Regions from separate parts of the Phormidesmis sp. 146-12 genome, predicted to be linked through region 1. Evidence: predicted binding sites of a transcription regulator. Region 1 holds the regulator's gene; the other holds the start of a gene.

What was found. The regulator NtcA, encoded in region 1, controls nitrogen genes in cyanobacteria. The targets are predictions, from matches to a motif close to TTTGTANNNNNNNNTACAAA.
Region 2: ACKFKF_RS17615 (replication restart DNA helicase PriA) is a predicted target of NtcA. The motif match lies at 1,343-1,362, and genes of this name have one in related genera.

The regions. Positions count from the first base shown of each region.
Region 1 is NZ_JBJPHS010000112.1:3,966-11,305, forward strand. It holds gene ACKFKF_RS28965 (cation:proton antiporter) at 1-1,074, opposite strand, end outside; gene ACKFKF_RS28970 (carbon-nitrogen hydrolase family protein) at 1,215-2,027, opposite strand; gene ACKFKF_RS28975 (hypothetical protein) at 2,205-2,366, opposite strand; gene ACKFKF_RS28980 (hypothetical protein) at 2,758-3,231, shown strand; gene ntcA (global nitrogen regulator NtcA) at 3,291-3,962, opposite strand; tRNA gene ACKFKF_RS28990 (tRNA-Gly) at 4,478-4,549, opposite strand; gene ACKFKF_RS28995 (hypothetical protein) at 4,704-5,201, shown strand; gene ACKFKF_RS29000 (alpha/beta fold hydrolase) at 5,293-6,183, shown strand; gene ACKFKF_RS29005 (tetratricopeptide repeat protein) at 6,404-7,340, shown strand, end outside.
Region 2 is NZ_JBJPHS010000040.1:43,630-50,969, forward strand. It holds gene ACKFKF_RS17605 (WD40 repeat domain-containing protein) at 1-109, shown strand, start outside; gene ACKFKF_RS17610 (DUF4230 domain-containing protein) at 304-1,005, shown strand; gene ACKFKF_RS17615 (replication restart DNA helicase PriA) at 1,449-1,628, shown strand; gene ACKFKF_RS17620 (2OG-Fe(II) oxygenase) at 1,725-2,360, opposite strand; gene ACKFKF_RS17625 (RNA recognition motif domain-containing protein) at 2,548-2,853, shown strand; gene rpsU (30S ribosomal protein S21) at 2,998-3,186, shown strand; gene ACKFKF_RS17635 (pentapeptide repeat-containing protein) at 3,264-3,638, shown strand; gene rlmN (23S rRNA (adenine(2503)-C(2))-methyltransferase RlmN) at 3,723-4,769, opposite strand; gene ACKFKF_RS17645 (ABC transporter ATP-binding protein) at 4,915-5,676, shown strand; gene ACKFKF_RS17650 (Spx/MgsR family RNA polymerase-binding regulatory protein) at 5,935-6,321, shown strand; gene ACKFKF_RS17655 (hypothetical protein) at 6,358-6,762, shown strand; gene ACKFKF_RS17660 (nitroreductase family protein) at 6,861-7,340, shown strand, end outside.

The DNA.
Region 1 (7,340 bases):
ATTCAAGACGCTCACATCTGTGCGGGCACCGACGACAACAAAGAAGATTGGCACCAACATATCGGCGATCGGTTCGACCTGTTCTCTCAGTTCTTTGCGCTTCTCGGTGTCGGCTAAAATTAGCCCCGCCGCAAACGCACCCAAAATCGCCTCAAGCTGAATCACGACTGCAATGTAAGACAGCAAAAACGCAAAAACCAGGGAGACAATTAACAACTGTCCGCGAGTTCTCAATTCGTTAATCAGCGAGATCAAAAACGGATTGAGCAACAGTCCCAGCCAGAGACTCCCGACCAAAAAGACTGCTGCACTGATGATCAGATAGACAATGTTGCCTACCTGCACTTCGCCTGTTTTAGCTAATCCTGCAACCACCGCCAGCACAATAATCCCCAGCACATCGTCTAAGACAGCCGCCCCAACAATGATTTGACCTTCTTTAGAACTGAGCCGCTGAAGCTCAGACAAGACTCTCGCTGTAATGCCAATGCTGGTCGCCGTCAGAGCCGCCCCCGCAAAAATCGCTGGAACTGCTGGAACCGCAAAAATCGTCATCAATCCCGCTGTCCCCATTGCAAACGGCAGCGCCACCCCAACGCAGGCCACGATCGCCGCCTGTGGGCCCACTCTCAGCAATTCTTTGAGATCTGACTCTAGCCCAATCTCAAACAGCAAAATCACAACGCCAATCTCTGCCAACACCGAAATTACTTCACTCTGGGCAGCAAAGGTAGCATTTAACTCAGCAGGACTGACGTGAGCCGACATCTGAAGCATTTGCATGATCAGAGATCCACTCGCGTCGCTTCCTCCGGTTGAAAACACTAAAAGATGGAGGGCAGAAACCCCGATCGCGACTCCTCCGACCAACTCTCCCAACACCGGAGGCAGATCAATGCGGGCGCAAATTTCTCCCCCAAGTTTGCTGGCTAGATAGACAGCGACCAAACTCAACAGCACGCCTGCCAGCACGAGAGAAGGATTTTCAGTCTCGGCGGCAGTCGCCAAAATCGGAGGGATGACAAAAACAGAATCGTAAATAGAAGCCGTTATCCAGGCGAAGGGATCGATCATGGTTCACTCAAAATCGTCCCTTCCAATGGTACAAGCTTCTTTACATTGTGGAGTGGGGAGTGGGGAGTGAGGGGTGAGGAGTGAGGAGTGAGCGAGAAATTCAAAACTCAGTCAGAACTCAGTCAAAAGCCTTCATCGCTCTAGACAAAGACTCGGTGTTGGAGAGAGGGCATTTGGCGGCGGACTTGTTCGAGACGGGCGGGTTCGATCGCCGCGATCGCTACTCCTGGTGTGTCGCCTGCATCTGCCAAAATCACGCCCCAGGGGTCAACAATCATGGCGTGACCGTGGGATTGACGCAGCGTATTGTGTCGTCCGGTTTGAGCGGGGGCAATCACATAACAGGTATTCTCGATCGCTCTCGCCTGTAGCAAAACCTGCCAGTGATCTTTGCCCGTGTGTGCCGTAAACGCTGCGGGGACAAACAACACCTCTGCTCCCATCTGTGATAGTTGACGATATATTTCTGGAAATCGCACGTCATAGCAGACTGACAGCCCCAGGTTGCCTAGCTCTTTGGTCGGGTAGACGGGCGGCATTCTCAAGCCAGCAACGACCATCGACGACTCGCGATACGTGTTGCCGTCGGGCAAATTGACATCAAAAAGATGTACTTTTTCATAGCGAGCGATTTCCTGACCATTGGGGGCGACCAGCAAAGCGGTGTTGTAGACTTTACCGTTGCCAACCGGGACAGGGTAACCGCCGCCCAAAATCGTGACTTGAAAACGCTGCGCCATTGTTTTGAGAAACTTTTCGCTCTCTTGAGCAATTTCCTCAGACTGGGCTAGTTTTGCCTGCTCGTCTCCCAAAAAAGAAAAGTTTTCTGGCAACCCAACCAGTTCCGCTCCTCGACGCACCGCGAGATCGATTAGTTCTTCTGCCTGCGCCAGATTCTTGTGTAAATCGGGCAGACTGTTCATTTGAATTGCAGCAGCCAGGTAAGACTTCATGGGTTTAGCTCAAAATAACGGGTAGGTAGAAAAAGCATTTTAGATCTTGAGCCGTCCCCTAATTGCAAGAAAATTTTGCAGATGTCATCTAACAAAAGCATCAGGCGATCGAGACTCTCGACCTATTCATACTTTAAAGCCACAGAAAACCCATTGATCCCTGCTTTTTGTTTTGAGTTAAGCGTCTCCTTTGACCAACGTCCGGATTAGCTGCCAACCTGTCCAGCCGATCGCTGAAACCAACACTACCAGCATCACCAGAGATAGCGCTGAAAAAGGAGCAATCAGCATCATCAGCAGCAGCCCCAAGAGTAAAATCATCACGATCGAATTGTTCACAACGAGCGTCTCCCAATTTAGAATCAGGCTCAGTCTAATCAAGAGAGCTAACTCAATGCCTCTAGCGATAGCAGCATTTCTGTCGCGTAATCTGTTGCATAATTGTTGTGAACATATGAAGAAACTTTTTGATTTATAGTCTTTTGCAAATCTTCTGAAATCACTGAATCTTCTCAATGCGTTTGGGCTAGTGAGAATCGCAAAATCAGAAAGCGATCGCCTTCTTTTTGACCGGATTGAACCATAAAAGTTTGCGCTATGATAGCGAAGCTATTCCCTTGGATAGAACCCTTTGATGGTAGGAATCTTTAGCCATCTAGCGCAGCCTCACACAAGGGAATCAACGCTCAATCATCCATCCCTTTTGGAACGCAACCCCGGTGAGAACCTTATGGAAGAGTGGCAAAAAGATTTTTCTGAACTGTTAGAAACGATCGCGGATCACATCGAAGGCTTCTTTGTTGAAGTGTCGAGAGAAGTGACAGAAGTGGTCAACGTGTTTGTAGAGCTTTCTGACGAGCTTTCGGCACAGGCACAAAATACCTTTACAGATGAGATTGACCAATACATTAATGAGCTAGTCAACCCCGTTTTAGAAGCCTATTTTGGGTTTGAAGGCATGGTCGGAGAAGCTGCCCAACCGATGATGCAAACTGTAGAACCGCTGCTCAACCAACACCCCATCTGTGTCGGCTGTCGTCACTATCATGGGCAAGCCTACAACGGCAACGTGCTAGTCTGCGGAATGCACCCCTACGGCGTGGGAGAAGGACTAGACATCTGCCCTGATAAAGAATTGACCCGCTGGAAGTCACCCTACCTCAATTCAGAAGGTCAATTTCTATTTAGAGAAGACGATTGGTAATAGGCGAGGTGTGAAGCCTGAAATTTGTACGCCTTCAGGCTTCGCCGACTGGCTAGCGATCAGGTAAACTGCTGACTCAAGGTGACTGGATTGTGGACGGTGATCTTCTTTTTGTGAATAGAGATCATTTTGTCCTGTCGCAAGTCTCCCAGCAGACGAGTCACGGTCACCCGCGTTGAGCCGATCGCTTCTGCAATGGCTTGATGAGACAGCTTGAGGTCGATCGTGATCCCTTCTTGACTGGGCAGTCCAAAATCGCGACAGAGAATCAGCAAGAAACTCACCAGACGCGACCCCATATCTCGATGCGCCAACGTTTCGATCATCATTTCGGTTTGTAGAATTCGAGACGACAGCCCTCGCAGCATCAGCAGACAGAGTTCAGGGTTGTCTTTGAGTGCTTTTTCAACCTGCTCAATTTGAACAGACAGCAACTCAACTGATGTGAATGCAACCGCATGATAAAAGCGATCGGCGCGTTGCCCGGTGATCAATGACAGCACCCCAAACACGCTGTTTTCTCGCAGTAAGGCAACCGTAATCTCCTCACCCGCCTCATAGACTCTCGAAAGCTTGACGGCACCTTTGACTAAAAAATAAACTCGTTCTGCGGGGTCGCCTGGAAAGAAGATCGTTTTGCCTCGCTCAAACGTCTCAACGACAGGTGGAAAGGCACCGCCCCCAATCTGGCGAAATAATGCTGCAAGTGGTCGCTCTTTGGTCACTACCATGTTCCTTGTCGAACTCGTGCTCCTAAACTCTCTTGATTGACCTGGCAACAGTTTTTACTTAGCTGTCAGATGATCTGTAAGAGATTGATGACTTTAGAACACTTAAACTTACTCTTCAAGCAGTTTTTGTGCTCGATACTACACTATTCTGCCAGGTAGTTGAATTTTTGCAGGAATTGAGCTAAGTCTCTAACAATTGCTTAAGGTTTGAGCTTAAATTCGTCGTTCATCTGAAGATTTTTAAGATCTGTTACCCATTTTAATCAGGCTGGAAGTCAATAGATTAATCAATAGATCGATTCAAAGATCAATTCAGTAATAAGCTTGTCAAAAAGTACGTTGTGAGTTGAAGATTTCAGAACGATGACCGTGTTGAAGAGCGGTATTACCCAGCGTCAAGGAGCTTAATTTACCGAAAGCTCTAGAGACTTTTAGGGTGCTGCCTTTTAGTCGAAGACATTCAACTCTTGCATTGAGAATTCATCAATCTGGGATTAAAAAATTTTTAATTAAAAAGCGGGTAACGCGATTCGAACGCGCGACATTCACCTTGGCAAGGTGACGCTCTACCACTGAGCTATACCCGCAAAATTCGGACAAGTTCTACTATTGCAGATACTCATAGAGATGTCAAGCCTGAAAAACCAAAAAGCCGGAAATCAGGAAATCGCATCGCTTCTCAGCATATAGGATGTAGAAGGATGAAAAAAGAACATCCATACTCCTTACCTCCTACTTTTTATGGTTCAATACACGCTTGCTCAAAGTCCCGAAGTCATTCTCACGGTCTCTGGTAAGGATTCTGCCAAAGCTCGCGAGAAGGCAATGGATCAACTGATGGAACTAATGGATGACGGCAAACTGCCCACCGAGCTAACGGATGGCTTTGGGCCGCAGCACTTTATCGAAATTAAAGATCAAGGCGCGATCGCTTCCAGTGATGAAGATGCCCTCAATCAAGCCGTTCAGGTTCTTAGCAGTCTGGCAACCCTCAAACTCAAGGCTCAAGAATCACGCTCTGAAGCGCTGCAAGTTCGCGAACAAATCGACATTCTCTTTACGGATGAGCTAGTCAGCGAAGAAGAAATCAACAGCCTCAAAGAAGGCTTCAAGGTTCTCAAAACCTATGCTCAGACCAACATGCGCTACCGAGAAGCTCGTTCTCAAGCCGAGACCGCTCGCGTTGTTCTTGACCAGGCGCTCCAGTCGCCATCAGAGCTAAAGAAATCAGGAAAGTAGGTGGCTTTAACTCAGAACGCGCTGGACGCTGAAAATTTAGACGTGAAATATTATGATGGAGAAGTCTTAAGAAAACTTCACAAAACGAACCGTGACAGTAGAGCAACTTCCGACTCCAGCAACTTTTGAGCGACAAACTTGGGAATGGCAAGGGCATCAGATTCGCTATGTGTCTATGGGGACAGGCCAGCCTTTGGTATTAATTCATGGATTTGGGGCCTCAATCGGACACTGGCGCAAAAATATTCCCGTTCTCGCTGAGGCTGGCTACCAGGTGTTTGCTCTCGATCTGCTGGGGTTTGGCGGTTCCTCAAAGCCTGAATTGGACTATAACCTGGAGCTTTGGGTCGAGTTGATCCGCGACTTTTGGGCCGCCAAGATTCAGCAGCCTACCGTATTTGTCGGTAACTCGATCGGCGGCTTGCTCTGTCTGATGCTGTTAGCCGAACATCCCGAAATCTCGGCTGGGGGCGTGTTGCTCAATCCTGCTGGAGGACTCAATCACCGACCTGAAGAGTTAAATCTGCCATTGCGGATGATCATGGGTACTTTCTCAAAAGTTGTGAGTTCTCAAGCGTTTGGGCCATGGCTCTTCGATCGCGTCCGTCAAAAAGCTCGAATTCGCAACAGTCTCAAGCAGGTTTATCGCGATCCTGATGCAATTACAGACGAGTTAGTCGATCTGCTGCACGAGCCGTCTTGCGATCCGGGTGCCCAAAAAGTGTTTGCGTCGATTCTCTCGGCTCCGGCTGGCCCTCGACCAACGGAATTGTTTCCTAAAATTAAGGTGCCGCTGTTGGTGTTGTGGGGCGAAGCTGATCCCTGGACACCGATCGCAGGCGCTGAGATTTATCGATCGCTCACTGACACCCATGATGTGCAATTTGTCGGCATCCCAGATACGGGGCACTGTCCCCATGACGAACGCCCCGAAGTCGTGAATGCTCAGGTGTTGGAATGGTTGGCCCAGAAAAAACTCTGAGGACGACACTGAGAACTTTATAAAGACGGATGCGGGAGGTGAGCGTATTTACGGATTAGCCTTGTCAGAAAAAAAGTTAGCCTCGAAACCGATAGGCTGATCAGATTTGAGATTGCAGGCTGGAGCAGACAAAACGCATCTCTGACCCTGCAACATTCGATCTGCTGAACCCTCAGTCTTGTTGGAAGAATTCAGCAAAGCGAGTTTAGAGGCGTGTATTATGAGTGACCGGAATCAAGCACACGGTCAAATGGAGAATGTGGGAGACGATCGCGAAACCATTTCTCCAGACATTCAGCCTTGCGATGCGACCCTGATTCAATCAGCAGACGTTCGTAAATCAGAAGCCGATCGCTTGCTCAGAGAAGGCATCGAGCAGCATCAAGCGGGACAGTTTCAACTCGCGCTTCAGCGACTCCAGCAGGCCCAAGCGATTTATTTGGAGATTGATGATCAGCAGGGCGTTGAGAAGGCTTTGGGCAGTTTGGGAATGGCTTGCTATAGCGTGGGAGACTATGCTGAGGCGATCGATTATTCTCAACGCAGTCTGGGCTTGGCTCAAAAAATCAAAAGCTACCTCAGTAGCGTCAAAGTGTTGGGTACGCTGGGCAATGCCTATCGTCACCTGGCAGACCACCCCAAGGCGGTTGAATATCAGCAGCAAAGTCTGACCCTGGCGCGAGAAATTCACGATCGACGCGGAGAGATGGCTGCGCTCAACAATTTGGGGTTGGCTTACAAAGCATCTGGTGATCATCAGGGTGCGATCGACTGTGAGCAGCAAGCATTACTGATCGCTCAAGAACTTGCAGATCGGCACGTCGAAGGGCAAATTCTCAAAAATCTGGGAAATGCCCACTATGCGCTGGGAAATTATGACCAGGCGATCGACTACTACAAACAGCGATTGAGACTGGCGCAAGAGATTGACGATCGTCGTCTAGAAGGTCAGGTTCTCAGAAATTTGGGCAATGCCTTTTATGCAGCAGGCGATCACAAAAACGCAATTTTTTACAATCAACAGCGGCTCTGTCTGGCGCAAGAAGTGGGCGATCTCCGAGCAGAAGAGCAAGCTTTGGGCAGTTTGGGCGTTTCTTGGGATGCGCTGGGTGAAAGCACTCAAGCCGTCACCTATCACGAACAGCGGCTGACGATCG
Region 2 (7,340 bases), on a different contig from region 1:
AGGCTCTTGGCACAGTAGCGTATCGGTCGAGTTTGGGCTAGGAGGGCGAACGATCGTCAGTAGTGGCAGTGACGGCATTCGAGTGTGGCGACCCGATGAAGAATTGTGATAGCTAGAAGGCTTTGATTTGGGCTTGGGACTCTAGATATTAAACCAAACAGCCTCAAAGTTTCTAACGTCTTCTAGCGTCCAAGGTCTAGCATCCATTGCTTAATCTCCACCAAATTCTACATCTCCACTTGACACTAAATCTCAGCCTAAACAGTTACAATGCCCTGTGATTGGCGTAAGAGGCACGAGAGAATGCGGCAAAAAGATCGCCAGAAACGGGGCACTCAAGGATTTGTGCGATTCAAAAATCTGGGGCTGATTGTGACGGGTAGCCTGCTGGTTGTGGGGACGATGACCGCGATCGGCGTTTTGCGATCAGGCGATCAGTTCTTTAGTAGAGTGGGCACGCTGTTTAGCAATCCTCAGCCTGAGCCGAAGGTAGAAGCGCGATCGGTTGTTATTCAGCAGATTCGAGATGCCAGCGAGTTGACGACCGCGGTCTTCACAATGGAAGCAGTTGTGCCAACACAGCAAGATGCGACAGTGGGCGGCTTTGTAGTGGGGACGACAAAACTTCTCTACATTGCTTACGGAGAGGTGCGGGCGGGCGTAGATCTGAGTGCTTTAAAGCCTGAAGATGTGCAGGTTGTGGGGCAAAGGTTGAAGTTAAGATTACCGCCGCCTCGTGTGTTAGACAGCAAAATTGACGTAAATCGCTCCAAAGTTTACGACTACAACCGGGGAGTTTTGGGGTTGGGGCCGGATGTCGCGCCTGTGCTGCAAGACCTGGCCCAGAAGGAAGCGCTCAAAAAAATTCAGGCAGCGGCGGTGACCGACGGAGTGCTACAAAGAGCCAACGATCGAGCAAAACTGGTCGTCACCCAACTGGTCAAAGTGCCAGGAATTCAGGAAGTTGTCATTGAAACTCAGCAGCCAACTCTGAGCGATCGTTAAACTTAATGAGTCAAAAAATTTACTCAGTTCTGAGTGTATTGCATCTATTTAGAGAGTTTATACACTGAGTAATATTAAGGACTTTTCGATTCTAAGATTAAGTGTTTGTAGGTAGTCTTCCCGTTAAAAATTGAGAATTTCTTCAAATACCTGTTTTTTAGTCACTGGATTCTGAGAAGCGATCGTAAGATCATAAATTCGGGGATCACTCTATTGATAGGTGATCCCCAGGATTCGCCAATCTTAAAATTAATATAAACATTGCTGACACAAGGCATAAATACTTATCATAATAAAGAGGTCAACACAGAATAAACTTTCACGAAAGTCGCTCGACTAAGTAGTTTTAGATACATTTTTTGTTTTTGACAATCCAGATGGGTCATTTTTGGGTGAAATCGTCTTTCTCAAGTTCAAATTTTTGAAAATTGCTGAGGTTTAAAATGCAAACGGTACAAACAGTTCGGTGTCCAAATTGTGGCAGTCACGCCGAGCGTCACCACCTCGAAAGTAATCACCTGACCCGTACTCAGTGCCCTACTTGTGATTATTTGATGATCACCTGCGCGAAGACGGGCAAAGTGATCGAAGCTTACGCGCCTGGGATCTATGCGCGGCGGTGAGGGAGAACTTCGATGATCTGTTCCCCCTGTGGGGGTAATCCGCTTCGCGAGGAGGGATGAGAGAGTGCTGTCCCTCTGCCTCTTATTCTGTAATGTCTATGGTTCAGACTTCGATCGCTTTGAGATACCCGCAGGCGATCGCTTTCCCACAGCTCTTGACTCTACTGTAAATTCGGGGATCTCTTGCAGTTCGGTATCACTCAAGCGGTACTGTTCACAAACCAAACTGAGCCGAGTTCCGGTAGATTTGACCGCATTGACCGAGTGAGTTAAGTCGCCCTGAAAATGGACAAGCTGATTGACTTGAGGTTTGATCTGCCCAACTTGTTGCTTGTGATTTTGTAAGATCAATTCTCCACCCTGCAAGTCTGAAACTACCTGCACATAAAGAACGCTGACGATCGCAGGGGGCAGAATTGTCTTGCAATAAGACCGTAGGGAGCGATCGATATGAGGATCGACCCGTGACCCTTCTTTGAGAAGCAACGGATTGAGATAAAACGCATTGCAATCGGGCTGAAGCGCCAGGTCTAAATAAAGTTTGAAAAAGGGAAACATTCGCTCAACTTTTTCTTTTCCAGACTGTTGAAATACCACAGAAAATCCCTTTGTATTGACAAAATCACGATTCAAATTGTTAAGTGCAAAATAAGGACAAGCTAAAATTTCTCCACGAAGATCATTCAAGTAAGCAACCGGAAAGGCATTGGAGTGTTGGCGATAGTATTTCACAGCAATTCAATCAAGCGTTAAATGACAAAATGAGAGACGTTTACTTTTATTACATCTAGTTTATCAACCGTGTGATCCCTAATCTTGTGTTAGATTGTTGGTTAGGAATTATTTTCGGCCGTGTAATCCGTTTTTTAAGCGTTTCTCCGAATCTACTCTCTACATTCACTGATTCTGGAGATACTCCATGTCTATTTACGTTGGTAACCTTTCTTATGAGGTCACTCAAGACGATCTCACGCGGACTTTTGCTGAGTATGGCGATGTCAAACGTGTACAGCTTCCCACTGATCGTGAAACGGGTCGTCTGCGCGGCTTTGCATTTGTAGAAATGGGCACCGAGGCCGAAGAAACCGCAGCGATCGAAGCCCTTGATGGCGCTGAATGGATGGGTCGCGATCTCAAGGTCAACAAAGCTAAACCCCGCGAAGAGAGAGGATCTTCAGGTGGCGGAAGCTGGGGCAACAAAGGTGGTTCTTCTCGTCGTTATTAAGGATTAAGACCAAGAGCACTCTACTCTAAAGTCTTGGGGGTGGACGAAGAGTCTGCCCTTTTTTTATGGAGATGGGAGAGGTTAGATTTCGGATTTTGATTCGTGCCCTCTTACCCGGATCAGCCAACTTAATGAGGAAATCGGATGACCCAAGTGACTCCTGGTGAAAGTGAAGGGATTGAGTCCGTGTTACGCCGATTCAAACGAGAAGTTTCTAAAGCAGGCATCTTTCCAGACATGCGAAAACATCGACATTTTGAGACTCCGATCGAGAAGCGAAAACGCAAAACCCTCGCCATGCACAAACAACGTAAGCGGAAGTTTCGTTATTAGGTGATGGTCAAAAGGGCGGCTCTAAAATCTGATTCGCGAATCAAAATTCATCCTGCATTCCTCATCCCCAATTTCCTATGAATACCAAAGAATTCTTGAGTCGATATCACGCCGGACAACGAGACTTTAAAGACCTGAATTTGATGGCCGCAAATTTGAGAAATCTAAATTTGAGTGGCGTTAATTTGACTGGAGCAAACCTCACCAAAGCAAATTTGACTCGCACCAATTTAAGTCGAGCAAATCTCACAAATGCCATTTTGACCGGGACAAACTTAACCGAAACCAATTTAACTAAGGCAAACTTAACGAATGCAAATTTGAGTGATACCAATCTCAAGGATGCAAACCTAACTCAGGCTCATCTGCGCGGTGCCGTTATGCCAGAGGGTGAAAATTCTATGGTGAGCCAAGTGCAATCTTCCTTGATTGAGGACTCGATCGCCTATTGAGCGTCAGTTCGACAAAGGGGTTTCGCTTCGTTACCAGGCACTTCTGACTTCCAAGCCGCCAATTCTGGGAGACTAGCGATGACTCTAACCACCCGTCTTGGAGGCTCTCAACTGCCCACAGGCTGCGTCTGCTTCTAATCCACGGGGCCGCCGCACGCTCACCGCAACATGTCGATTTTTGAGCGCATTGACGAAGGTTTGGATGCGACGCTGATCCGGTTTTTGATAGTCAACTTCACTGATTGGATTGTAAGGAATCAGATTGACGTGACTCTGGAAGCCTCGAAGGTGATCGGCAAGCTCGATCGCATGGTCTTCGCAGTCATTCAATCCCGCTAACAGAATGTATTCAAACGTGACGCGCCGCCCGGTGAGTTTGACATATTCGCGGCATTCATCGAGGAGCGCTTCTAGCGGATATTGGCGTGCGCTAGGAATCAACTGTTCGCGTAGCGCTTGATTGGAGGCATGAAGACTGACAGCAAGGGTCGCTTGCAGGTGATGGTCGGCGAGTCGCTGGATTCTACCGGGAATGCCAACGGTGGAAATGGTGATCAGCCGCTGACCGATGCCAATGTCTTCGTTAATCGATTTGACCGCACCCAAAACATTGTCGCTGTTGAGCAACGGTTCGCCCATGCCCATAAACACGACGTTGCTGACTCGCTGCTGAAACACTTCTTGCACCGTCAGCACCTGGTCAACAATTTCGTGACGTTCTAGATTGCGCGTAAAGCCGCCCTTGCCCGTCGCACAAAAGTCACACGCCATCGGACAACCCACCTGCGACGACACACAGACCGTCAGCCGCTTCTCAGTCGGAATGCCTACGGTTTCGACAATTTGCCCGTCGCGCAGTTGCAGCAAAAATTTGATCGTGCCGTCAAGCGCCTTCGCCTGATAGTGAATCTTGGAGCGCCCGATCGCATAGTCCGCCAAATTTTCGCGCCACTGTTTGGGGAACACAGAAATCTCCGTCAGCGATCGCGCCCCTTTTTGATAAATCCACTGGTGAAGCTGCCGCGATCGATAAGCGGGTTGTTGATAGTGCTGCACCCAATCGGTCAGTTCTGCAACGGATGCGCCAACTAAGGGCTTGTAGCTGGCAGATGGCTCAATTTGCGGGATCACGGCGAGATCAAGATAAGGGGAATTCCTATTCTAAGCTGAGATTCGCGATCAACGGTTTCCAAATCGAGATGGACTAAAGAAGGCGCGATCGAACTGACCAAATTTGCTTAAGATTTATGAAGGTTCAATCAGTGGAACGCTCAACATGACAGTGAAACCGGGGTCAAAGTCCTCTTCAAGCTCATCAGAAAACTCATCAGAATTCTCTACGCCCACCGGGGGCGCTCTGGTGCAAATCGAGAATCTCAGCAAAACCTTTCAAGAAGGGGAGATGCAGAGGACGGTTCTCAATCAGGTTAGTTTGACCTTTGAGCCGGGAGAATTTGTGGTGCTGCTGGGTCACAGTGGTAGTGGTAAAAGCACTCTGCTCAACCTGATTAGCGGCATCGATCAGCCATCGTCAGGGATTATCAAAGTGAATGGCGTTTCGGTGACTGAGCTAGACGAACGATCGCGCACTCTTTTACGTCGAGACCAAATCGGCTTTGTGTTTCAATTCTTTAATCTCATTCCGACGCTGACCGTCTTAGAGAACGTGATGCTGCCTCAAGAATTGGCGGGGCGATCGTCGCAGGTCGCTCAACAGTCGGCGATGAAGCTTTTAGAACAGGTCGAACTCGCCGATCGCAAAGACACCTTTCCAGACAAACTTTCTGGTGGACAACAACAGCGGGTGGCGATCGCGCGTGCTTTGGCGCACAGTCCCCTTTTGGTGCTGGCTGACGAACCCACCGGAAACCTCGACGAAGAAACCGGACAGCGCGTTTTAGAGATTCTGCTAGATCTGGTTCGTGCGACCAATAAGACGTTGGTAATGGCCACCCACAATCCTGACATTGCGCGACGAGCCGATCGGGTGCTCAGAGTTCAAGATGGGCAGTTGACAGTCACTCAAGCGGGCGATTAGCTTCGCGAGTTCGATAAAACCGCTCACCAAAACGAAGTCTGCCCTCACAGACCAGAAAAGCGTTTTAACTTGTGTAGGTTTCGTTCTGATAGCCGCAAATTGATTGAACTTCTGGATTTATTGAATTCACCATCCTGAGAGCGACTCTGAGAGAATGCTTTAACCTGCGAAGGCAGATTTTGTTCTAATTGCAAATTCATTCGCCCGGTTTAATTCAATCTTCGACCCTTGTTGAGAATCATCCATTCACACGAACTCATGACCCTGAAAGTTTACGGAATTCCGACTTGCAACACCTGCAAAAGAGCACTTAAATGGCTGCAAGAAAATGAGATCGCATTTGAATTTATCAACACCAAAAATCATCCACCCGATCGAGCACAAATCACAAACTGGGTACAAACCCTCGGCAGCAAACCCATGAGAAATACCTCTGGGCAATCTTATCGAGCGATCTCTTCGAGTTACCCGCAAGGGGTCGCAGACGACAAACAAACCTGGACAGATGACCAGTGGATCGCCGCTTTTGCTCAAGATGCCATGTTGCTCAAACGCCCGTTGTTTGTCAGACAAGAGACTGCGCTGCTGGTCGGTTTTCCAGACAAATCAGAGCATTTGGAGAAGCTGACGCTTAAAAATTTATGACAAGATGAAGAAAGTTTTTGCGGGCAACACAGTCTGATGTCTTCAACTCCTTCATCGCTTGATTTACCCTTCCAACGACTCCGAGAACTGCGTCTGGCAATGCTGCACCTTCACAAAGCACTGCTCGACTCAGAGCGGGTTGTATATGAACAGTTTCACGGGCGCATCAAAACCAACGTCGAATTTTTTCAGCTTGTAACCGAGCACGAATGGTTTAATTGGCTGCGTCCCATTTCGCAACTGATCGTCAAAATCGACGAAGCCACCAGCGCCAAAGAACCGATGACGATCGCTCAAGCCAACCAACTGATCGACGAAGCCCGATCGCTCCTGCAACCGTCTCAAACAGGCACTCTGGGAGCGCGACAGCTTTATCGGGCCATTCAACGTGACCCCCAGGTGGCGATGCTGCAAGCTAAAGTTACCCAGTTGGTCAGCTAATTTTCTTTGGCAGGTTATCTAAAATTGTGAATTAATACTGGTGTAGACCCGATCGCATCTATCAGTCAGTTTCAACTCACAATCCCCTGGAGCAACTCATGAACCTTCCCACTTCTCAATCCGGCCCGCTTGATGTGGCGGCCGCGATCGTTCAGCGTCGAGCCATCAAAAACTTTAAGCCAGACGAAATTCCTCCAGCTTTACTGCGTCAACTGGTAGACCTGACGATCGCCGCTCCGAGTAGTTTTAATCTACAAAGTTGGCGAATTGTGTTGGTGCAAGATGAGGCTCAAAAAGCCGCCCTGAGTGCCGCCTGTTGGGGACAACCTCAAATCACCCAAGCCCCTGTCACCTTTGTGTTTGCTGCTGACTCAGATGCCTGGAAAGAAGACCGGACAGCTTTCTACGAAACGGCGGTTCAACTCGGAAACTTGACTCCTCAAGCGGTGGAATATCTGCAAGACGCGATCCCACAGTTTCAGTCCGCCCTGGGCGAAAAGAACCGAGAGTACGCCGTCAAAGATGCCATGATCGCTGCAACGCATCTCGTTCTGGCAGCCCAAAGCTACGGGTTGGCG